DNA from 3 places in the Larkinella bombi genome. Region 3 is predicted to be linked to each of the others. Evidence: riboswitches for the same ligand, from Rfam matches in the RefSeq annotation. Region 3 holds a riboswitch; each other region holds the start of a gene.

The links. Region 3 has a riboswitch for S-adenosylmethionine ahead of L0Y31_RS02490 (O-acetylhomoserine aminocarboxypropyltransferase/cysteine synthase family protein). Riboswitches for the same ligand answer to the same signal wherever they lie in the genome.
Region 1: it holds a riboswitch for S-adenosylmethionine, as region 3 does, so the genes downstream of both, metH (methionine synthase) here and L0Y31_RS02490 (O-acetylhomoserine aminocarboxypropyltransferase/cysteine synthase family protein) in region 3, are expected to answer to the same signal.
Region 2: it holds a riboswitch for S-adenosylmethionine, as region 3 does, so the genes downstream of both, metH (methionine synthase) here and L0Y31_RS02490 (O-acetylhomoserine aminocarboxypropyltransferase/cysteine synthase family protein) in region 3, are expected to answer to the same signal.

What each region holds. Positions count from the first base shown of each region.
Region 1 is NZ_CP090557.1:4,914,027-4,922,161, forward strand. Features, by position in the region: gene metF (methylenetetrahydrofolate reductase [NAD(P)H]) at 1-386, opposite strand, end outside; gene L0Y31_RS20885 (response regulator transcription factor) at 560-1,213, opposite strand; gene metH (methionine synthase) at 1,369-5,166, opposite strand; SAM riboswitch class I at 5,277-5,382, opposite strand; gene L0Y31_RS20895 (SGNH/GDSL hydrolase family protein) at 5,471-6,571, opposite strand; gene L0Y31_RS20900 (Ppx/GppA phosphatase family protein) at 6,868-7,755, shown strand; gene L0Y31_RS20905 (GNAT family N-acetyltransferase) at 7,909-8,135, shown strand, end outside.
Region 2 is NZ_CP090557.1:12,628-20,762, forward strand. Features, by position in the region: gene metF (methylenetetrahydrofolate reductase [NAD(P)H]) at 1-124, opposite strand, end outside; gene L0Y31_RS00080 (response regulator transcription factor) at 298-951, opposite strand; gene metH (methionine synthase) at 1,107-4,904, opposite strand; SAM riboswitch class I at 5,015-5,120, opposite strand; gene L0Y31_RS00090 (SGNH/GDSL hydrolase family protein) at 5,209-6,309, opposite strand; gene L0Y31_RS00095 (Ppx/GppA phosphatase family protein) at 6,606-7,493, shown strand; gene L0Y31_RS00100 (GNAT family N-acetyltransferase) at 7,647-8,135, shown strand, end outside.
Region 3 is NZ_CP090557.1:540,642-548,776, reverse strand. Features, by position in the region: gene L0Y31_RS02515 (SusC/RagA family TonB-linked outer membrane protein) at 1-211, shown strand, start outside; gene L0Y31_RS02510 (RagB/SusD family nutrient uptake outer membrane protein) at 227-1,726, shown strand; gene L0Y31_RS02505 (amidohydrolase) at 1,907-3,244, shown strand; gene L0Y31_RS02500 (S66 peptidase family protein) at 3,291-4,205, opposite strand; gene L0Y31_RS02495 (DciA family protein) at 4,291-4,617, opposite strand; SAM riboswitch class I at 4,892-5,010, shown strand; gene L0Y31_RS02490 (O-acetylhomoserine aminocarboxypropyltransferase/cysteine synthase family protein) at 5,201-6,520, shown strand; gene L0Y31_RS02485 (homoserine O-acetyltransferase family protein) at 6,566-7,612, shown strand; gene L0Y31_RS02480 (amidohydrolase) at 7,613-8,135, opposite strand, start outside.

The DNA.
Region 1 (8,135 bases), 570 kb from region 3:
GGATCGCCCCGCAGCACCAGCACATTATCGATTCCAAGGTATTGTAAATCAATCAGAAAATCTTCCGTTTCACCTTTTGTAAAGCCCCCGCAAAGTACGTGCGGCACGGGATCAACCCCGAAGCGATGCATGATGGCCGAGCAGATGCCAACGGTGCCGGGGCGTTTCCGGGTAACAATTTTTTTGATCGTCCCGTCTGGTTCTGGCCGTTCAATGTATTCCTCCCGGTGGTAGGTTACATCGATGAACGGAGGCTTAAACTCCATCAACGGCTCAATATTATCCAGCAGATTTTTCAAATTGTCGCCTTTGATAGGCGGAATTACTTCCAGGCTAAAGATGGTTTTACCAGCCGCTCTGCGAATATGTTCAGTAATCTTGGTCATTTGCGATCAGAAAAGATCCCAAAACGCTTCTACGCGTTATATTTTGGGCAGGACAAATTTAGAGGATAATGCGCGATAACTGGCTGCATTCCCTCCTTGATTCCCGTTTTTTCGGGATAAAAATTTCAGTGTCCTTTTTCAGTACAGGCAGACCTCCTCTGAAGGCTTCGTATTTACTTTTGCAACTTAAAAAAGCCCCAGCGAATCGCGGCAATCGCCATCCCTACCCGACTTTTTACGTTCATTTTTTCAAAAAGCGATTCCCGGTAGCCGTCCACCGTGCGGGGGCTGACGCACATTTTATCTGCAATCTGGGCGTAAGTCAAATCGCTGCACGCCATTTTCAGAAATTCATGCTCCCGACCGCTGAATTTGAAATAGGCCGTCGGCGCATCATTTTTTGCAGGATCCAGAACTTTCACCAATCGTTCGGTTAACGAAGCCGAGTAATGATAGCCTTTGGTACACACGTCATCCAGCGCCTGCCGTAGTTCCGCCGGACGACAGATTTTTAACAAATAGCCCCGCGCGCCGCTCTGAACCATGCGAACGACGTGATCTTCCTGATCCATCATGGATAAAGCAATGACCTTGATATCGGGGAAATTCTGCTTTAGATAAGCTGCGGTTGTGAAGCCGTCCATCTCGGGCATATGGACATCAAGCAACACGAGCTGAGGCCGGTCGCCCCGATTCAGGTATTTTAGCAGGTCCCGCCCGTGTTCAGCTACAATAGTGACTTCGTAATTATCGAATTTTTGCACCAGATCCGACAAACTGTAGGCAAATAGCCGATGATCATCAACAATCGCGATAGAGGTTTTCACATAAATAGCTTTTGAGGTAAGTGTCTGGAACTTACGGGAAATAGCCCCTTAAGTCAAATACTTGTTCATCTATTTATGGAACGTGATTATTTCTAGGAAATAGTCAATTTTAGAAGCTGTCCTAGAGGTGTTAACCACCTCTAGGACAGTTATTTTCAGGCGTCGTAACTTAAAACGGGAGCCAACCAGCGTTCCACATCCTCCACGCTCATGTTTTTCCGTTGCGCATAGTCATGTACCTGGTCTTTATTGATCTTGCCGGTAGCAAAATACTTCGATTCAGGGTGCGAAAAGTAAAACCCACTCACCGACGAAGCCGGATACATGGCAAAACTTTCGGTTAGCTTGATGTCGATTTTACCCGCGTCCAGCAAATCAAAAAGCGTCGCTTTTTCCGTATGATCCGGGCAGGCCGGATAGCCGGGAGCGGGACGGATTCCTTGGTAATCTTCTTTAATCAGCTGTTCGTTGGAGAGTTGCTCATTGGTTGCATAGGGCCAAAATTCCTTCCGAACCCGCTCATGCATCAGCTCCGCAAAAGCTTCGGCCAGCCGGTCGGCCAGGGCCTTCACCATGATGCTGTTGTAATCGTCGTGGTCACGCTCATACTGCTCCAGTAAGGTTTCGATGCCAATACCAGCCGTAACGGCAAAGCCACCGATGTAGTCTTCCCGCCCACTTTCCAAAGGCGCAATAAAATCGGACAGGCAGAAGTTAGGCAACCCCGGTGCTTTCTGGTTTTGCTGACGGATAAAGTGTAAAACGGCTTTGGTGTCGTATACTAACTCCCCGGCCTGCCCTAAATCCAGCTTCCCCTGCCCGTTGACGTTCGCTTGCTGGCGGCTCAGTTTATATTCCAGATGCGTATGCGACCCGTGCCGCTCACAAGGAATCTGCCTAACAACTTCCTCAAAATCATGCAATAAAACGTCGTCCTCCGTTGAGTTAGCGGGAAAGAACCCAACCACTGCCTTGGCTTTCAGGAGCTTTTTATCGATGATTTCCTGCAAAAGCTGCTGCGCATCGTCGAACAGCTTCTTCGCTTCGTTTCCTACCACGGCATCCTCGAAAATCTTCGGGTATTTTCCGTGCAGCTGCCAGGTCTGGAAAAACGGAGTCCAGTCAATGTATTTGGCAATGTCGGCCAGCGAATAATCGTCAAAGTACCGATTACCCAGGAAAGTGGGTTTGGTTGGTTCAAAATCTGCCCAGTTGATCGCTACGCGGTTGGCGCGCGCTTTTTCAATCGTCAGCGTTGTTTTATCTTTTTGCCGCTTGGCATGATCGGCGCGTAGTTTGACGTACTCGGCTTTAATTTCCTGGAAAATCAGATCGCGCGTTTCAGAGGCTTCACTCGTCAAACGCCCGGCAACCGGCACGCTTCGGCTGGCATCCAGCACGTGAATGACCGGTCCCGAATAATGCGGATCAATTTTTACGGCGGTATGAATCCGGGACGTTGTTGCCCCGCCAATCAGCAACGGCACCTTGAAGCCCTGCCGCTCCATTTCTTTGGCTACGCCGACCATTTCATCCAGTGACGGCGTAATCAAGCCACTCAAGCCGATGATATCGACATTGTGTTTCTTGGCCTCTTCCAGGATTTTCTGGGTCGGCACCATCACCCCTAAATCGATGATTTCGTAGTTGTTACAGCCCAGGACAACGCCCACAATGTTTTTTCCAATATCATGCACATCGCCTTTCACGGTGGCCATCAGGATTTTCCCAACGGCTCTGGCCCCCTCCGATTTCTCCGCTTCGATGTAGGGAAGCAAGTAAGCCACCGCTTTTTTCATCACCCGCGCCGATTTCACGACCTGCGGCAGAAACATTTTTCCTTCGCCAAACAGATCGCCAACGACGTTCATGCCATCCATCAACGGGCCTTCAATGACCTGCAAAGGACGGTCGAATTGCTGACGTGCCTCCTCTACATCCTGGTCGATGTAGTCGGTAATGCCTTTCACCAGGGCGTGTTTCAACCGTAAACCGACCGGTTCCAGCCGCCAGCTTTCATCCTGAACGATTTCTTTGCCTTTCGCCTTCACGGTTTCGGCAAACTCAACCAGTCGCTCCGTCGCATCCTGGCGACGATTTAGCAGCACGTCTTCGCAGCGTTCGAGTAGATCTTTCGGAATTTCGTCGTACACGCCCAATTGTCCGGCGTTGACGATGCCCATGTCCAAACCCGCTTTGATGGCGTGGTAGAGAAAAGCCGAGTGCATGGCTTCGCGGACCACCTCATTGCCCCGGAACGAGAACGAGATATTAGACACCCCACCCGACACTTTCGCTAACGGCAGGTTTTCCTTGATCCAGCGCGTAGCGTTGATAAAATCAACCGCGTAATTGTTATGTTCTTCGATCCCCGTCGCAACCGTCAGGATGTTCGGGTCGAAAATAATGTCCTGAGGGGCAAAGCCAACCTGATCGACCATAATTCGGTAAGCCCGCTCACAAATTTCAATCCGACGCTCGTAGTTATCGGCCTGACCTTGTTCGTCAAAAGCCATTACTACAACCGCCGCCCCGTATCGATTAACCAGCTTAGCCCGTTGAATAAACGCTTCTTCGCCTTCTTTGAGCGAAATAGAGTTGACGATGGCTTTGCCCTGGACGCATTTCAAACCGGCCTCGATCACCTCCCACTTCGAAGAGTCGATCATGATGGGCACCCGGGCAATATCCGGTTCAGCCGCAATCAGGTTCAGGAAGGTGGTCATGGCTTCCACCGAATCCAGCATTCCTTCGTCCATGTTAATATCGATGACCTGCGCCCCGTTCTCCACCTGTTGCCGGGCGACCGACAAAGCAGCATCGTAATCACCGGATTTAATCAGTCGGGCAAAGGCTTTCGAACCGGTTACGTTGGTCCGCTCCCCGATGTTGACGAAATTGGTGGTTTCTGTAATTTTCAGAGGTTCCAGACCCGACAGTTTCTGGTAAGGTTCCGGCTGTGGCTTAGGGCGGGGCTGGTAGTTGGCCGCTACCTGGGCGATGGCCTGGATGTGATCCGGCGTCGATCCGCAGCATCCCCCGACAATATTGACAAAGCCTTCTTTGATAAAGTCCTCAATCTGAGCGGCCATGCTCTCCGGCGTTTCGTCGTACTCGCCAAACTCATTCGGCAAACCCGCGTTGGGATAGGCCGATGTAAAGAACGGCGACTCTTTGGCCAGCGTCTGCACGTAGGGGCGCATCAGCTCGGCCCCCAGCGCACAGTTTAGCCCCACACTCAGGAGCGGCAAATGAGAAACGGAATACAAAAAGGCCTCCGTCGTCTGTCCCGACAAAGTCCGACCCGACGCATCGGTAATCGTCCCGGAAACCATGATAGGCAATGGTTCCCGCCTGGTGTCTACAAAATATTTGTCAATGGCAAACAGCGCGGCTTTGGCGTTGAGCGTATCGAAAATCGTTTCGACCAGCAACAGGTCCGAACCGCCTTCGACCAGTCCCCGCACCTGCTCGTAGTACGAATCCACCAGTTGATCAAACGTGATGGCGCGGTAACCTGGATTGTTCACATCCGGCGAAAGCGAAGCCGTGCGGTTGGTGGGTCCCATAGCCCCGGCTACGAAGCGGGGCTTGGCGGGATTTTGCCGCGTGAACTCCACGGTCGTTTCTTTAGCAATCCGCGCCGATTCGTAATTCAACTCATACGCCAAATCCTCCATGTGGTAGTCGGCCATCGCGATGGATGTACTGCTGAAGGTGTTGGTTTCCAGAATATCCGATCCCGCTGCTAAGTATTGCCGATGAATCTCCTGAATAATATGCGGTTGGGTAATGGACAGCAAGTCGTTGTTTCCCTTCACGTCATGCGGCCAGTTCTGAAAACGTTCCCCCCGGTAATCCTCTTCTTCGAGTTTATAGCGTTGAATCATTGTCCCCATTGCTCCGTCGAGAATGAGAATCCGACGCTCCAGAAGGTCTTTTATCTTTTCCAAGTGTAATTATAGTTTTAAGCCCACCTAAACAGTTGATGATCAATCAAAAAACAGACAAGGGCTTATCGTCAGAAGAGGAAGTTGGCAGTTCGCCGCAGCGATCGACATTTCTCTTATCTCTCCCCGCCAGCGGAGCGGGGTGGAATGTGGCACCGTTCTAAAAAGGGGTTGCCAAGACATCGTTGGGTCCGATCCCTCCGTCTTTCTTGATAAGCTGTTGCAAAAATACACAAAGAGGCTTGTTTTGCCAAAATGATTATTTCGGACAGAACAAACCTCCCTGATTAAAATAACAAACTCGTTTCTAGCGCATTGTATCTGCTTTAGCGGTCGCATTGGCCGAAAGCATTTTATAAAGTGCGTCGCCTACCCGCTGGTTGACAAGGGGGCTGGCGTGCGCGTCGTTACGGCCCACAATCCGATCTTTAGGATCCAGGTCTTTGGTAACACTGCTCACTTCCAGAATGGGTACCTGCTGCTGCGCAAAATAGGTTTCTACAGGCTGGGTATACATTTTGGTTTTCTCGAAATTGTGCGAGAACGGAAAGATAACCACGAACAGACGAACGTTATTTTTCTTGCTATAATCCACAAAACGACTCAGATCGCGGATGTGGCTGTTCAGAATCGTTGTGTCGGTGTAAACACGTTTGGCGTAATCCTGATAAGGCGCGAAGTTTCCGTGCGGCAGTTGCCAGTAAATGTAGTTCAGGAGATAAGAGCGGGCAAATAAAGGCCGGGTCGGGCCAGGAACATCGGAGTAAGGCTCAAAGCCCTGGGGGACAACGCCTCCGTCCCGGGCGGCTTTCTCAATATCATTCGGAAAGTACTGCAACACCATCCAATCGGGCTTAACGCCGTATTTTTCAAAGCGTTCGTATTCATCCCGCGTATCTGATCCCGAAACCCCTAAATTATAGACTTCGTACTTATCCCCCAGCTTTTGGGCCAGGACATTGGAAAAGCGATCCTCTACATTCTTGATTCCGTGGCCCGCCGCAAAGGAGTCCCCAATGACCATTACTTTTGTTTTTCCCAGCGAATCGGCATGGTCTTCATCCCGGTATCCTTTTTCATTAACCGGGCTCCAATAGCGTTCAAACCAGATTTTTGAGGCCAGCGTGCTGTTTCCCTCGTGGCTCTGCGAAATGGTCATAAATACCATCTCCAGAAAAACCAGCAACACCAGCAGCGGCACAAACAGCGTGGCCACGTTAATCAGCCATTTCGGTGCTTTGGGATTCTTGACAATGTTGTAGTAAAAAATTCTCAGTAAATCGTAGAGGAAGAGAAATAAAACAACACCTTTGGCGAAGCGGATGTAGGCGTTGTCGAACAGGCCATGAAATGGATAGGAAAATGAAATTTTGAGTCGCTCGGGAAAAAACAGCAAAACTGCCAGCATGCTTATTAAAACAAGTCGCAGCAGGCTAGTAACTAATTTGGAGGTCATTGTATTTTAAATTGGTGGAAAAAGCAGGTATTCTTAGGGCGCCTTGATAAATTACCGGAAAAGTACAAACAAAGTGGCGCTATTCAAATGTTGTCTTCAGAAACCGAGCAATTGCTTGAGGGAAAGGCTGACGATTCTTTACCTTTATTTTTTGGATTGCTACGAAGAATGCGGTTGGCCTATTAGGCTGTTCAACCGCAAAAACACTATATTTGGCCGTTTTCATTTACTTTTTCGTTTACATTATTTTGAAACTAGCAGCCATTGATATCGGCTCCAACGCCGCCCGTTTGCAGATTTCAACCGTTCTGCACGTCGACGATGTGATTAGTTTTAAGCGCGTCGAGTATGTCCGCTTCCCGCTGCGTTTGGGGCATGATGTTTTTACATTTGGCAAACTTACTCCCGAGAGCGAAGCCCGAACCACCAAGCTGATGGAAGTTTATCGGCTCTTGATGGAATTACACGAAGTCGAAGACTACATGGCCTGCGCCACGTCGGCCATGCGTGAATCCCAGAACGGACACGAGGTAAGCGCCCGCATCAAGCAAGCAACCGGCATCGATATTCACATTATTGACGGCCAGAAAGAAGCGGAAATCATCAACAACGTGGTCGTCCAGGCGCTGGACGAGCGGCAGTATCTGCACATCGATGTAGGCGGTGGCAGCACCGAACTAAACGTATACCTGAATCGCCAGAAAGTTGCTTCTAAATCCTTTAAAATTGGTTCAGTACGGCTCCTGGAAGGAAAAGAAACCAAAGGCGCGTGGCAAAAAATGGAAAGCTGGATTAACGAAAATGTTGATAAAAGCCAGAAAATCATGGCGGTCGGTACCGGCGGAAACATCAACAAAATCTTTAATCTGGTCACTAAATTTTCCGACAATACCACCACGCTGGACGAGATTATCCGGATGAAAAATTACATCGCTGGCTTTAGTCTGGATGACCGGATCAACAAGCTTCGTCTGAATGCCGACCGGGCTGATGTGATTATCCCGGCGTCTGATATTTACATCTCGGTAATGCAGTGGGCGGGGGCCGCCAACATCATTGTTCCAGACTTAGGATTGCGGGATGGGATTATCCAGCTTGTCTATAATCGCTTGCTCAAGAAGCAGTCAAAAAAATAATCCTTCTTCGATTAGTCAATAAAAAACCCCAGTAAAATAATATTACTGGGGTTTCCTTTAGCATATTCTCTATCTATTTACTAAGTTTCTTGTGCGGTTTAGACACCCACAAAAAAATTTGGTCACATCTGATCTGAATATTTTCGTCATTTAATGCACAAAATTATACAACTGACTAATCCTCAAGCTGATCAGATTCCAAAATTTATAGAAAAAAACTTTTTATTTTTTCAGCCCCGTCATTTTCTTAATCAACCGGACTGTCCACTCCATTATTTTGCCGCTGTCAACCAGCATACCGGACTGGCAGAACTACACGGAATTTTATACGAACGGAATGGTTGGGCGATAAGTCCTTCGGCGGCTTCGTTCGGTGGAAT
Region 2 (8,135 bases), 530 kb from region 3:
CCATCAACGGCTCAATATTATCCAGCAGATTTTTCAAATTGTCGCCTTTGATAGGCGGAATTACTTCCAGGCTAAAGATGGTTTTACCAGCCGCTCTGCGAATATGTTCAGTAATCTTGGTCATTTGCGATCAGAAAAGATCCCAAAACGCTTCTACGCGTTATATTTTGGGCAGGACAAATTTAGAGGATAATGCGCGATAACTGGCTGCATTCCCTCCTTGATTCCCGTTTTTTCGGGATAAAAATTTCAGTGTCCTTTTTCAGTACAGGCAGACCTCCTCTGAAGGCTTCGTATTTACTTTTGCAACTTAAAAAAGCCCCAGCGAATCGCGGCAATCGCCATCCCTACCCGACTTTTTACGTTCATTTTTTCAAAAAGCGATTCCCGGTAGCCGTCCACCGTGCGGGGGCTGACGCACATTTTATCTGCAATCTGGGCGTAAGTCAAATCGCTGCACGCCATTTTCAGAAATTCATGCTCCCGACCGCTGAATTTGAAATAGGCCGTCGGCGCATCATTTTTTGCAGGATCCAGAACTTTCACCAATCGTTCGGTTAACGAAGCCGAGTAATGATAGCCTTTGGTACACACGTCATCCAGCGCCTGCCGTAGTTCCGCCGGACGACAGATTTTTAACAAATAGCCCCGCGCGCCGCTCTGAACCATGCGAACGACGTGATCTTCCTGATCCATCATGGATAAAGCAATGACCTTGATATCGGGGAAATTCTGCTTTAGATAAGCTGCGGTTGTGAAGCCGTCCATCTCGGGCATATGGACATCAAGCAACACGAGCTGAGGCCGGTCGCCCCGATTCAGGTATTTTAGCAGGTCCCGCCCGTGTTCAGCTACAATAGTGACTTCGTAATTATCGAATTTTTGCACCAGATCCGACAAACTGTAGGCAAATAGCCGATGATCATCAACAATCGCGATAGAGGTTTTCACATAAATAGCTTTTGAGGTAAGTGTCTGGAACTTACGGGAAATAGCCCCTTAAGTCAAATACTTGTTCATCTATTTATGGAACGTGATTATTTCTAGGAAATAGTCAATTTTAGAAGCTGTCCTAGAGGTGTTAACCACCTCTAGGACAGTTATTTTCAGGCGTCGTAACTTAAAACGGGAGCCAACCAGCGTTCCACATCCTCCACGCTCATGTTTTTCCGTTGCGCATAGTCATGTACCTGGTCTTTATTGATCTTGCCGGTAGCAAAATACTTCGATTCAGGGTGCGAAAAGTAAAACCCACTCACCGACGAAGCCGGATACATGGCAAAACTTTCGGTTAGCTTGATGTCGATTTTACCCGCGTCCAGCAAATCAAAAAGCGTCGCTTTTTCCGTATGATCCGGGCAGGCCGGATAGCCGGGAGCGGGACGGATTCCTTGGTAATCTTCTTTAATCAGCTGTTCGTTGGAGAGTTGCTCATTGGTTGCATAGGGCCAAAATTCCTTCCGAACCCGCTCATGCATCAGCTCCGCAAAAGCTTCGGCCAGCCGGTCGGCCAGGGCCTTCACCATGATGCTGTTGTAATCGTCGTGGTCACGCTCATACTGCTCCAGTAAGGTTTCGATGCCAATACCAGCCGTAACGGCAAAGCCACCGATGTAGTCTTCCCGCCCACTTTCCAAAGGCGCAATAAAATCGGACAGGCAGAAGTTAGGCAACCCCGGTGCTTTCTGGTTTTGCTGACGGATAAAGTGTAAAACGGCTTTGGTGTCGTATACTAACTCCCCGGCCTGCCCTAAATCCAGCTTCCCCTGCCCGTTGACGTTCGCTTGCTGGCGGCTCAGTTTATATTCCAGATGCGTATGCGACCCGTGCCGCTCACAAGGAATCTGCCTAACAACTTCCTCAAAATCATGCAATAAAACGTCGTCCTCCGTTGAGTTAGCGGGAAAGAACCCAACCACTGCCTTGGCTTTCAGGAGCTTTTTATCGATGATTTCCTGCAAAAGCTGCTGCGCATCGTCGAACAGCTTCTTCGCTTCGTTTCCTACCACGGCATCCTCGAAAATCTTCGGGTATTTTCCGTGCAGCTGCCAGGTCTGGAAAAACGGAGTCCAGTCAATGTATTTGGCAATGTCGGCCAGCGAATAATCGTCAAAGTACCGATTACCCAGGAAAGTGGGTTTGGTTGGTTCAAAATCTGCCCAGTTGATCGCTACGCGGTTGGCGCGCGCTTTTTCAATCGTCAGCGTTGTTTTATCTTTTTGCCGCTTGGCATGATCGGCGCGTAGTTTGACGTACTCGGCTTTAATTTCCTGGAAAATCAGATCGCGCGTTTCAGAGGCTTCACTCGTCAAACGCCCGGCAACCGGCACGCTTCGGCTGGCATCCAGCACGTGAATGACCGGTCCCGAATAATGCGGATCAATTTTTACGGCGGTATGAATCCGGGACGTTGTTGCCCCGCCAATCAGCAACGGCACCTTGAAGCCCTGCCGCTCCATTTCTTTGGCTACGCCGACCATTTCATCCAGTGACGGCGTAATCAAGCCACTCAAGCCGATGATATCGACATTGTGTTTCTTGGCCTCTTCCAGGATTTTCTGGGTCGGCACCATCACCCCTAAATCGATGATTTCGTAGTTGTTACAGCCCAGGACAACGCCCACAATGTTTTTTCCAATATCATGCACATCGCCTTTCACGGTGGCCATCAGGATTTTCCCAACGGCTCTGGCCCCCTCCGATTTCTCCGCTTCGATGTAGGGAAGCAAGTAAGCCACCGCTTTTTTCATCACCCGCGCCGATTTCACGACCTGCGGCAGAAACATTTTTCCTTCGCCAAACAGATCGCCAACGACGTTCATGCCATCCATCAACGGGCCTTCAATGACCTGCAAAGGACGGTCGAATTGCTGACGTGCCTCCTCTACATCCTGGTCGATGTAGTCGGTAATGCCTTTCACCAGGGCGTGTTTCAACCGTAAACCGACCGGTTCCAGCCGCCAGCTTTCATCCTGAACGATTTCTTTGCCTTTCGCCTTCACGGTTTCGGCAAACTCAACCAGTCGCTCCGTCGCATCCTGGCGACGATTTAGCAGCACGTCTTCGCAGCGTTCGAGTAGATCTTTCGGAATTTCGTCGTACACGCCCAATTGTCCGGCGTTGACGATGCCCATGTCCAAACCCGCTTTGATGGCGTGGTAGAGAAAAGCCGAGTGCATGGCTTCGCGGACCACCTCATTGCCCCGGAACGAGAACGAGATATTAGACACCCCACCCGACACTTTCGCTAACGGCAGGTTTTCCTTGATCCAGCGCGTAGCGTTGATAAAATCAACCGCGTAATTGTTATGTTCTTCGATCCCCGTCGCAACCGTCAGGATGTTCGGGTCGAAAATAATGTCCTGAGGGGCAAAGCCAACCTGATCGACCATAATTCGGTAAGCCCGCTCACAAATTTCAATCCGACGCTCGTAGTTATCGGCCTGACCTTGTTCGTCAAAAGCCATTACTACAACCGCCGCCCCGTATCGATTAACCAGCTTAGCCCGTTGAATAAACGCTTCTTCGCCTTCTTTGAGCGAAATAGAGTTGACGATGGCTTTGCCCTGGACGCATTTCAAACCGGCCTCGATCACCTCCCACTTCGAAGAGTCGATCATGATGGGCACCCGGGCAATATCCGGTTCAGCCGCAATCAGGTTCAGGAAGGTGGTCATGGCTTCCACCGAATCCAGCATTCCTTCGTCCATGTTAATATCGATGACCTGCGCCCCGTTCTCCACCTGTTGCCGGGCGACCGACAAAGCAGCATCGTAATCACCGGATTTAATCAGTCGGGCAAAGGCTTTCGAACCGGTTACGTTGGTCCGCTCCCCGATGTTGACGAAATTGGTGGTTTCTGTAATTTTCAGAGGTTCCAGACCCGACAGTTTCTGGTAAGGTTCCGGCTGTGGCTTAGGGCGGGGCTGGTAGTTGGCCGCTACCTGGGCGATGGCCTGGATGTGATCCGGCGTCGATCCGCAGCATCCCCCGACAATATTGACAAAGCCTTCTTTGATAAAGTCCTCAATCTGAGCGGCCATGCTCTCCGGCGTTTCGTCGTACTCGCCAAACTCATTCGGCAAACCCGCGTTGGGATAGGCCGATGTAAAGAACGGCGACTCTTTGGCCAGCGTCTGCACGTAGGGGCGCATCAGCTCGGCCCCCAGCGCACAGTTTAGCCCCACACTCAGGAGCGGCAAATGAGAAACGGAATACAAAAAGGCCTCCGTCGTCTGTCCCGACAAAGTCCGACCCGACGCATCGGTAATCGTCCCGGAAACCATGATAGGCAATGGTTCCCGCCTGGTGTCTACAAAATATTTGTCAATGGCAAACAGCGCGGCTTTGGCGTTGAGCGTATCGAAAATCGTTTCGACCAGCAACAGGTCCGAACCGCCTTCGACCAGTCCCCGCACCTGCTCGTAGTACGAATCCACCAGTTGATCAAACGTGATGGCGCGGTAACCTGGATTGTTCACATCCGGCGAAAGCGAAGCCGTGCGGTTGGTGGGTCCCATAGCCCCGGCTACGAAGCGGGGCTTGGCGGGATTTTGCCGCGTGAACTCCACGGTCGTTTCTTTAGCAATCCGCGCCGATTCGTAATTCAACTCATACGCCAAATCCTCCATGTGGTAGTCGGCCATCGCGATGGATGTACTGCTGAAGGTGTTGGTTTCCAGAATATCCGATCCCGCTGCTAAGTATTGCCGATGAATCTCCTGAATAATATGCGGTTGGGTAATGGACAGCAAGTCGTTGTTTCCCTTCACGTCATGCGGCCAGTTCTGAAAACGTTCCCCCCGGTAATCCTCTTCTTCGAGTTTATAGCGTTGAATCATTGTCCCCATTGCTCCGTCGAGAATGAGAATCCGACGCTCCAGAAGGTCTTTTATCTTTTCCAAGTGTAATTATAGTTTTAAGCCCACCTAAACAGTTGATGATCAATCAAAAAACAGACAAGGGCTTATCGTCAGAAGAGGAAGTTGGCAGTTCGCCGCAGCGATCGACATTTCTCTTATCTCTCCCCGCCAGCGGAGCGGGGTGGAATGTGGCACCGTTCTAAAAAGGGGTTGCCAAGACATCGTTGGGTCCGATCCCTCCGTCTTTCTTGATAAGCTGTTGCAAAAATACACAAAGAGGCTTGTTTTGCCAAAATGATTATTTCGGACAGAACAAACCTCCCTGATTAAAATAACAAACTCGTTTCTAGCGCATTGTATCTGCTTTAGCGGTCGCATTGGCCGAAAGCATTTTATAAAGTGCGTCGCCTACCCGCTGGTTGACAAGGGGGCTGGCGTGCGCGTCGTTACGGCCCACAATCCGATCTTTAGGATCCAGGTCTTTGGTAACACTGCTCACTTCCAGAATGGGTACCTGCTGCTGCGCAAAATAGGTTTCTACAGGCTGGGTATACATTTTGGTTTTCTCGAAATTGTGCGAGAACGGAAAGATAACCACGAACAGACGAACGTTATTTTTCTTGCTATAATCCACAAAACGACTCAGATCGCGGATGTGGCTGTTCAGAATCGTTGTGTCGGTGTAAACACGTTTGGCGTAATCCTGATAAGGCGCGAAGTTTCCGTGCGGCAGTTGCCAGTAAATGTAGTTCAGGAGATAAGAGCGGGCAAATAAAGGCCGGGTCGGGCCAGGAACATCGGAGTAAGGCTCAAAGCCCTGGGGGACAACGCCTCCGTCCCGGGCGGCTTTCTCAATATCATTCGGAAAGTACTGCAACACCATCCAATCGGGCTTAACGCCGTATTTTTCAAAGCGTTCGTATTCATCCCGCGTATCTGATCCCGAAACCCCTAAATTATAGACTTCGTACTTATCCCCCAGCTTTTGGGCCAGGACATTGGAAAAGCGATCCTCTACATTCTTGATTCCGTGGCCCGCCGCAAAGGAGTCCCCAATGACCATTACTTTTGTTTTTCCCAGCGAATCGGCATGGTCTTCATCCCGGTATCCTTTTTCATTAACCGGGCTCCAATAGCGTTCAAACCAGATTTTTGAGGCCAGCGTGCTGTTTCCCTCGTGGCTCTGCGAAATGGTCATAAATACCATCTCCAGAAAAACCAGCAACACCAGCAGCGGCACAAACAGCGTGGCCACGTTAATCAGCCATTTCGGTGCTTTGGGATTCTTGACAATGTTGTAGTAAAAAATTCTCAGTAAATCGTAGAGGAAGAGAAATAAAACAACACCTTTGGCGAAGCGGATGTAGGCGTTGTCGAACAGGCCATGAAATGGATAGGAAAATGAAATTTTGAGTCGCTCGGGAAAAAACAGCAAAACTGCCAGCATGCTTATTAAAACAAGTCGCAGCAGGCTAGTAACTAATTTGGAGGTCATTGTATTTTAAATTGGTGGAAAAAGCAGGTATTCTTAGGGCGCCTTGATAAATTACCGGAAAAGTACAAACAAAGTGGCGCTATTCAAATGTTGTCTTCAGAAACCGAGCAATTGCTTGAGGGAAAGGCTGACGATTCTTTACCTTTATTTTTTGGATTGCTACGAAGAATGCGGTTGGCCTATTAGGCTGTTCAACCGCAAAAACACTATATTTGGCCGTTTTCATTTACTTTTTCGTTTACATTATTTTGAAACTAGCAGCCATTGATATCGGCTCCAACGCCGCCCGTTTGCAGATTTCAACCGTTCTGCACGTCGACGATGTGATTAGTTTTAAGCGCGTCGAGTATGTCCGCTTCCCGCTGCGTTTGGGGCATGATGTTTTTACATTTGGCAAACTTACTCCCGAGAGCGAAGCCCGAACCACCAAGCTGATGGAAGTTTATCGGCTCTTGATGGAATTACACGAAGTCGAAGACTACATGGCCTGCGCCACGTCGGCCATGCGTGAATCCCAGAACGGACACGAGGTAAGCGCCCGCATCAAGCAAGCAACCGGCATCGATATTCACATTATTGACGGCCAGAAAGAAGCGGAAATCATCAACAACGTGGTCGTCCAGGCGCTGGACGAGCGGCAGTATCTGCACATCGATGTAGGCGGTGGCAGCACCGAACTAAACGTATACCTGAATCGCCAGAAAGTTGCTTCTAAATCCTTTAAAATTGGTTCAGTACGGCTCCTGGAAGGAAAAGAAACCAAAGGCGCGTGGCAAAAAATGGAAAGCTGGATTAACGAAAATGTTGATAAAAGCCAGAAAATCATGGCGGTCGGTACCGGCGGAAACATCAACAAAATCTTTAATCTGGTCACTAAATTTTCCGACAATACCACCACGCTGGACGAGATTATCCGGATGAAAAATTACATCGCTGGCTTTAGTCTGGATGACCGGATCAACAAGCTTCGTCTGAATGCCGACCGGGCTGATGTGATTATCCCGGCGTCTGATATTTACATCTCGGTAATGCAGTGGGCGGGGGCCGCCAACATCATTGTTCCAGACTTAGGATTGCGGGATGGGATTATCCAGCTTGTCTATAATCGCTTGCTCAAGAAGCAGTCAAAAAAATAATCCTTCTTCGATTAGTCAATAAAAAACCCCAGTAAAATAATATTACTGGGGTTTCCTTTAGCATATTCTCTATCTATTTACTAAGTTTCTTGTGCGGTTTAGACACCCACAAAAAAATTTGGTCACATCTGATCTGAATATTTTCGTCATTTAATGCACAAAATTATACAACTGACTAATCCTCAAGCTGATCAGATTCCAAAATTTATAGAAAAAAACTTTTTATTTTTTCAGCCCCGTCATTTTCTTAATCAACCGGACTGTCCACTCCATTATTTTGCCGCTGTCAACCAGCATACCGGACTGGCAGAACTACACGGAATTTTATACGAACGGAATGGTTGGGCGATAAGTCCTTCGGCGGCTTCGTTCGGTGGAATTGAATTTCGGGACAATTTACCCACCAAGGTCTTAACGGATTTCATTCAGGCAATGATTTCCTTCTGCCGGGCCAACTCGTTGAAAGGGATTCGCCTGCTTTCTTATCCGTTTTGTTACGTGCCCAAAAACGCGCAGCTCCTGCACGAAGCACTTCTGGCGTCTGGTTATTGCGTCAGCTACGACGATCTCAATTATCACCTTCCCGTCACCAGCCAGCCATTGCTGAAATCGTTGTCGTCTTTCAAGCGCAATACACTTCGG
Region 3 (8,135 bases):
GAACAGCACGTTGTTAAGTCGTCTGAATATTGCCAATGCACGGATTTATGCGCAGGTACAGAATGCAGCCTTATTAACCAATTACAAAGGAATTGACCCTGAAATCTCGACAAACTCGTCAGGCACCCGTAGCAACACCGGATCTGGCGTTGACCGGAACTCGATTGGTCAGGCGAGAACATTCACAGTAGGTATCAATCTTGGTTTCTAAACTATTCGTATGATAATGAAGACTTTTGTAAATAAAAAAATAGCAGTTGCCATCTGCACAGCCCTGGTGGCTGCGGGGTCGTTCTCCTGCCAAACCGATTTATTGAATCCAGTTCCTCAAACTCAGTTCTCTGATCAAGTAGTTTTTGATACGCCTGGACGGATTGCCTTGCAGGTTAACGCGCTCTATGACTACGTCAAATCGGGGGCCTTTATGGGCGGGCGTTATCAGATCTACGGCGATATACGGGCAAACGATTTTCTGAACCGGACCAGCAACAACGTAACCGGAAACGGAGTCTGGAACCATACCGTTACTGAGACGTCCCAGAATGACGTGATCAATTTATGGACAGATGCCTATTCGGCAATCAACCAGGCAAACGTATTTCTGGCGGGGATCGATGCAAACGCATCCAAATATGTGGTGCCTACCTTTCCGGCTGATTTTGCTACTGTCACGGCTAACCAGTACAAAGGTGAAGCCCGGTTCTTACGTGCCCTTAGCTATTACTCGCTGCTTCAGCTATACGCTCGTCCTTATATAGATGGGAACGGAAGCAAGCCAGGTTTGCCCCTGCGTTTACGGGCTGAAATCGATGCGTCGAATAACGACTTAGCCAGAAGCACCGTTGCGGAGGTCTACAACCAGATTCTGGAAGACCTGAATTTTGCGGAACAAAACCTTCCGTTAAATTACGGAACCAATGCAACGTTGAATACGACCCGTGCGCACCGCAATACGGCTATTGCCTTGAAAACACGGGTTTATCTGACAATGGCCCGTTACCAGGACGTCATTACGGAAGCTAACAAAATCGTTCCGGCAGCGGCTCCGTTTACGGCTGGATCAGGTGTTCCAAACAGCCTGAATGCTTCTATCGTGACTGTATTTGCTATTCCGCAGGAAACGACAGAAACAATTCTGGCTTTTCCGTTCACCGCGCAGGATGCTCCGGGTACGCAAAACCAATTAGGTTTCTATTTTCAACCCGCTCCAAATGGAGGTGCTGAGTATAGCTTGAATCCAGCCGGAATTTTAGCCAACACGACGGCTTTCCCAGCTACTGATGCGCGGCGAGCCAATTTTGTGACGGCCTCTGGCACTGAGTTTTTCCTGACTAAGTATAAAGACAGAACGCCGTTCCTCGATAAAGCTCACGTCATACGGTATGCAGAAGTAATGCTGAGTCTAGCGGAAGCAAGAGCGCGGACCACCAATTCGGTTGATCCGCAAGCACTGGCCTTATTGAACGCTGTGCGTGGTCGGTCAAATCCGGCGGGTGTTTATACGGCGGCTAGCTTTGCCAACGTGCAGGCTTTGGTAGATGCCATTCTGCTGGAACGTAGAATTGAGTTTCTGGGCGAAGGAATCCGCAACATTGACATCATGCGATTGAACGCTACTATTCCGGGTAAAGCGTCGGTTGGAGCTGTTCCTCCTTCAAGTACGTTGTATGTATGGCCCATCCCATCAACTGAGTTAGTGACTAACTCCTTGATCGTGCGGAACTAAGCCAGTTTTTAGCCAATTTTTCAGAAGCCATCCTGCGTTTGTAGGGTGGCTTCTGATTTTAATGACCAAAGAAAAAACAGCTTCCAACGCGCTAAAAAGACGTTTTGAAGTATCTTGGTAAAGAGTTAGTTAAAGCCGAAGGCATTGTAATTATTCATTATAAAATCTTAGAAATAATTCATGCGTACCATTTTTACAAATTTCTGCGCGGTTGCCCTAGCAGTTATTCCATTGATCTCTGAAGCGCAGTCGCCAGTCAAAGCCCAGGTCAGCAAGGTGGCGGACGGTCTGGAGAAAAAAGTCGTGGCGTGGCGGCGGGATTTTCACCAAAACCCAGAATTAGGTAACCGGGAGTTTAAAACTTCCGCTAAAGTGGCAGCTCATTTGCAAGCGCTGGGTATCGAGGTGCAGACGAATGTGGCTAAAACCGGCGTGGTTGGTCTTCTAAAAGGTGGAAAGCCCGGCCCGGTGGTAGCCTTACGCGCTGATATGGACGGCTTGCCCGTGACCGAGCGGGGCGACCTGCCGTTTAAGTCAACGGTATCGACGGAGTATAACGGCCAGCAAACTGGGGTCATGCACGCCTGCGGGCACGATTCGCACGTGGCCATTCTCATGGGCGTTGCGGAGGCCCTGGCTTCAGCAAAAAGCGAACTGAAAGGCACCGTAAAATTCATTTTCCAGCCCGCTGAGGAAGGACCACCCGCCGGAGAAGAAGGGGGCGCGCAATTGATGGTGAAAGAAGGCGTACTGGAAAACCCGAAAGTAGATGTCATTTTTGGCTTACACATCAATTCGCAAACGGAAGTGGGAACCATCAAATACCGCCCCGGTGCTACCATGGCCGCCGTTGACTTCTTCAGCATCAAGGTGAAAGGTCGGCAGGCACACGGAGCGGCTCCCTGGTCGGGGGTAGACCCCATCGTAACCTCCTCTCAAATTGTAACGGGTTTGCAAACCATTGTGAGTCGCAATCTAAACATCACGGAAGGGGCGGCCATCGTAACGGTAGGAGCCATTCACGGGGGCATTCGACAAAATATTATCCCGGAAGAAACCAGCATGATTGGCACCATTCGCACCTTTAGTCCAGAGGCTCAGAAACTGGTTCACCGTCGGATTGATGAGATATCGACAAACATTGCGGAAAGCGCGGGGGCCAAAGCCGACGTGAAAATTGACGTTATGTATCCCGTGACTTACAACGATCCACCGCTCACCGAAAAGATGGTTCCGACCCTGGAGACCCTGGCTGGCAAGAACAAGGTAGTGATTACACCAGCGCAGACGGGGGCGGAGGATTTCTCCTTTTATCAGCAGAAAGTACCCGGATTTTTCTTTTTCCTGGGCGGCATGGCCAAAGGAAAAACACCGCAGGAGGTAGGCTCACACCACACGCCGGATTTTTACATTGATGAAGGAGGCTTCACCCTCGGGGTAAAAGCCCTGTGCCACCTGACGCTGGACTATATGGAACAGTGGAAAGGAGCAACGGCCAGCGCGAAAGCAAAGAAATAAAAAGAAAGATCGGCGAAGAAAGTGTCTCCTCGCCGATCTTTTACGATCAAAACAGCAATGTTGCAGGGCTGTTTGAATCAACCGGGACGCTCAATGTTGCCAGCCGTCCGACGGGCATGGCTACGTTGCGGGGAACGTGCCCCACCGGAAAGTCAAAGCAGACCGGGTAAGTATAATCGGCAACGTGTTCAGCGATGATTTCATACGCCGTTTTGCCAAAAGGAGCCGTTTCATTGACGCGCATTTCTGAAAACTGACCAACCACCAGACCCGCTAAATTGGCCAGTCGTCCGCTCCGGCGCAGTTGCAACAGCATTCGGTCCAGCGAAAAATAACTTTCATCAATGTCTTCAATAAAAAGAATCTTGCCTGTATAATCTGGATCAGAAGGAGTACAGAGCATATTGGTCAGCAACGACAGATTGCCGCCTACTAACTGCCCTTGCGCTTCACTGGGGCGGTTTAAGGCATTTGCCGGAGCTGCATAAGGGGCGATTGTCTCGCCAAATAAAAGCTGTCGCAAGCTTTCCACCGCATCAGCCGAATCATCTTGGTCAAATAGCCGAGGCATCGTTGCATGGAGACTCTGAATGCCCAATGTATGAATGTGGCAGTGCAGGGCGGTAATGTCACTAAAACCAACAACCCATTTAGGCGACTGTCGGAAGTTGGTGAAATTCAGCCCATCTAGCAGCCGATAACTGCCATAACCACCCCGAACCGAAAATATAGCGCTGATTGTAGGGTCGTCAAGTAGCTGTTGTAAGTCCAACAGGCGCGTAGCATCATCCCCGGCAAATTGAAAATGACTGCTCGTTAACGTACGTCCTTCAACTACTTCCAAACCCCAGTCGTCGCGCAAAATGCGGAAAGCAGGTTGGAGCGTTGCGTAATCCAGGCGGCTGGCCATAGCTACTAAACCAATTTTTGAGCCGGGGGTGAGGAAGGGGGGCGAAATCATTAATGAATAAACGGCGAACCGCCAGAACGATGAATAACAGGAAAGCGCGTTGCTGCATTCGTGGAGGAAAAATGCATTTTATCCGTCAGATAAAAATCACGTCCTCAATGACATCGGTGCCCATCTCTTTGTTAATCAGCTGAATCATTTTTTGCTTGGCAATGACCAACTCGCTCCGTAGGGGGGCCGACGAGATTTCGATGTGTAGAATACGATTTTTAACGTAAAGACGGTTTGTGCGGGAGGCGATTGCCTTACCCATCATTTTTTCCCAGAATGCTTCGAGGTACGTTTCGTCGAAACGGGTTTGCAACTGATACGATTTTAGCATCTGCCCAATAGCATCTTTCAGCGAGGTAACCCCCGGCCGACGGAATACTTTATCTTTATCGTAGTGATAGAATTGGGACATGATTGGAATTGACTTAACACAAAAGTAATATACCATTTCGGCTTGATCGATAACTAGTAACAGGATTTTTTTCGGTCGCATCATTCTGCCGGGTAGGTGTTAGGGGTTTGTACCTAATAGGCGATTATGCTAAAAAGAGGCGAAAGTGATTGCACATACAGGCTTTCTTGCTTATAATTGCGCTATCAATTCCTCGATAAGGTTGGCTTTCGTCAATCTGTTCCACTTCTGCTGGTTCACCGGCTAGCTGTTTCGGCGGCTCAACGGTTCGATGGATTTATACAGAAAGAGGGGAGAGACCGGGCTCTGTAAACCTCTGGCAACCTGCTGCGTAGCAAGGTGCTAATTCCCGCCTAAGTTATCGCCTCGGCGATCCTGTAGGAAATATAAATCGCTAAAATCATGAATCTATTTCGATGTTGTATGCCCTCGGTGGGCAACTGAATCTTCTCACACGCGGCAACGAAGAACCGAAGCGGTTCCGTATGCACTGCTGTGCCTAACGGCACAGTAAATTCCTATCCCATATTAATTGCTCATTGCCGTGCGGCAATTGGGCAGCCACTCAAATTTTAGCAAAGAAATGGCAGATCAACCATTGCATTTTGAAACCCTGCAACTTCACGCCGGGCAGGAAGTAGACGGTACGACTAATTCACGGGCTGTGCCTATCTACCAAACGACGTCGTACGTATTTAATGACTCAGCGCACGGAGCTGATCTGTTTGCGCTGCGGGCGTTCGGAAATATCTATACCCGCATCATGAACCCCACTACCGACGTTTTTGAAAAGCGGGTGGCGGCTTTGGAGGGGGGCGTAGCTGCCCTGGCGGTGGCTTCCGGGCAGGCAGCCCAGTTTATTGCGCTGAACAACATCCTGAATGCCGGGGATAATTTCGTGACGACTTCCTACTTATACGGCGGAACATACAATCAGTTTAAAGTATCTTTCAAGCGGTTGGGCATTGACGTTCGCTTTGCCGAAGGCGATAACGTTGCCAGCTTTGAACGCCTGATTGACGAAAATACGAAAGCACTATACCTGGAAACCATCGGGAATCCCGGCTTTAATATCCCCGATTTTGAGGCGTTTGCGGCCTTGGCGCAGAAGCATGACATTCCCCTGATTGTTGACAATACGTTTGGCGCGGGCGGCTATTTGTTCCGTCCCATCGAACACGGAGCGGCAGTTGTGGTTGAGTCAGCTACAAAATGGATTGGCGGCCACGGCACAAGCATTGGCGGCGTAATTGTCGATAGTGGAAAATACAACTGGGGCAATGGCAAGTACCCGCAGTTTAGCGAGCCATCACCGGGTTATCATGGCTTGGTGTTTAGCGATGTTTTTGGAGTGAATGGTCCATTCGGGAATATTCAATTTATCATTCGCGCCCGCGTGGAGGGCCTGCGGGATTGGGGTCCGTCCATTAGCCCGTTTAACTCTTTCCTGCTGATTCAAGGACTGGAAACGTTGTCTTTGCGGGTAGATCGTACCGTGCAGAACGCGCTGGCGCTGGCCCAATGGCTGGAAAAACACGAACAGGTCGAAGCGGTTAATTACCCAGGTCTGGAAAGTAGTGCTTACCATGAACTAGCCAAGAAATACCTGAAAAGAGGCTTTGGCGGTGTGTTTACATTTAAAGTGAAAGGAGGCCGCGAAGCTGCTGATACGTTCGTAAACAGCCTGAAGCTAATCAGCCACCTGGCCAATGTCGGCGATTCGAAAACGCTCATCATTCATCCGGCTTCAACTACCCACCAGCAGCTATCCGAGCATGAGCAGGCATCGGCAGGTGTTGCCGCAGGCGTATTGCGAATCTCGGCTGGTATTGAGCACATTGATGACATTATAGCCGATCTTGAGCAGGCTTTTGCCCAAGTATCTGCGCCTGTGTTGAACTAATCTACTTGTCCCGCAACGCCGACGGGCGCTGCGGGACATGATTCTATGGAGACTAAATTTTTCGACTACAAATTTTCTTATCCGCTGGAATCCGGTGACGAACTTCCGGGCTTTCGGCTGGCTTATACAACACGTGGTACGCTCAATGAGAGCCGTTCCAATGTCGTTTGGATCTGTCACGCCCTAACCGGCAGTGCTGACCCCGGCGATTGGTGGGATGGCATGGTTGGTCCAGGAAAATATTTTGACCCGGAAAACCAGTTTATCATTTGTGCCAACGTGCTCAGTTCCTGTTACGGGTCAACCGGACCGTTGTCCATTAATCCGCGAACGAACAAACCATTTTACCATGATTTCCCGCTTGTGACAGTGCGTGACATGGCCGGGGCGCTGGATTTATTGCGGCAGGAATTAGGCATCGAACACATCCATACCTGTGTAGGAGGTTCACTTGGAGGCCAGCAAGCGGTAGAATGGGCCATTCAGCAGCCGAGTATTATTGAAAATTTAGTTTTGATTGCGGCAAATGCCGTTCATTCACCTTGGGGAATTGCCTTTAACGAGTCCCAACGCATGGCGCTGGCTGCGGATCCCAGCTGGCAGGAAAGTCGGGACGATGCAGGTATAACAGGCTTAAAGGCGGCGCGTTCCATTGCGTTGCTCTCTTACAGAAACTACGATACTTACGGCTTTACGCAGGCACTGGATCATAACGAACAATTAGATAACTACAAAGCATCCAGCTACCAGCAATACCAGGGTGAGAAATTGGTGAAACGGTTTAATGCTTATACCTACTGGCATTTAACGAAAGCCATGGACTCGCACAATGTCGGGCGAAACCGGGGCAGCATCATCAATGCGCTCTTGCGGATCAAGGCTCGAACGCTGGTGGTGGGCATTCGTTCAGATATTTTATTTCCACCCGCCGAGCAACAGTTTCTGGCGCGGCACATTCCCGATGCGCGTTACGAAGAAATTGACTCCCTATACGGCCACGATGGGTTCTTGATCGAGGCGAAGCCCCTGACGCAAATCATCCGGCGGTGGATGCAGGAAGGCAAGCGTGAAGAGGCGAAGGTGGAAGCGTAATTAAAACAAACGCTCGCCACCAATCCAGGTCTGAGATATTTTAACCTGTCGCAATTGCGGAGCCGGTATTTTCATGATGTCCTTGGGCAAAACCACAAAATCGGCTTGTTTGCCCGCTTCGATGGAACCACGTAGGTGCTCTTCAAAACAGGCAAAGGCCGCCCAGCGCGTCATGGCTTTCAGGGCCGATTCCCGATCAACGGCATTTTCCATCTGGTAGCCGCCCTGCGGATAGCCTTTTTCGTCCACCCGGGCAACGGCAGCGTGAAAGCCATAAAGCGGATTGACGGCTTCGACGGGAAAATCGCTACCAAAGGCAATCAGGTTGTTCTGCTTCATCAAATCCTTGAAGGCGTAAGCTCCTTTTACGCGGTTGGGGCCGAGGCGATCGGCGGCCCAGTACATGTCGGAGGTAGCGTGGGTAGGCTGAACCGAGGGAATAACCGAATACCGATTGAACTTCCAGAAATCATCCGGCGAGACAACCTGGGCGTGTTCAATGCGCCAGCGACGCTGGTTTGGC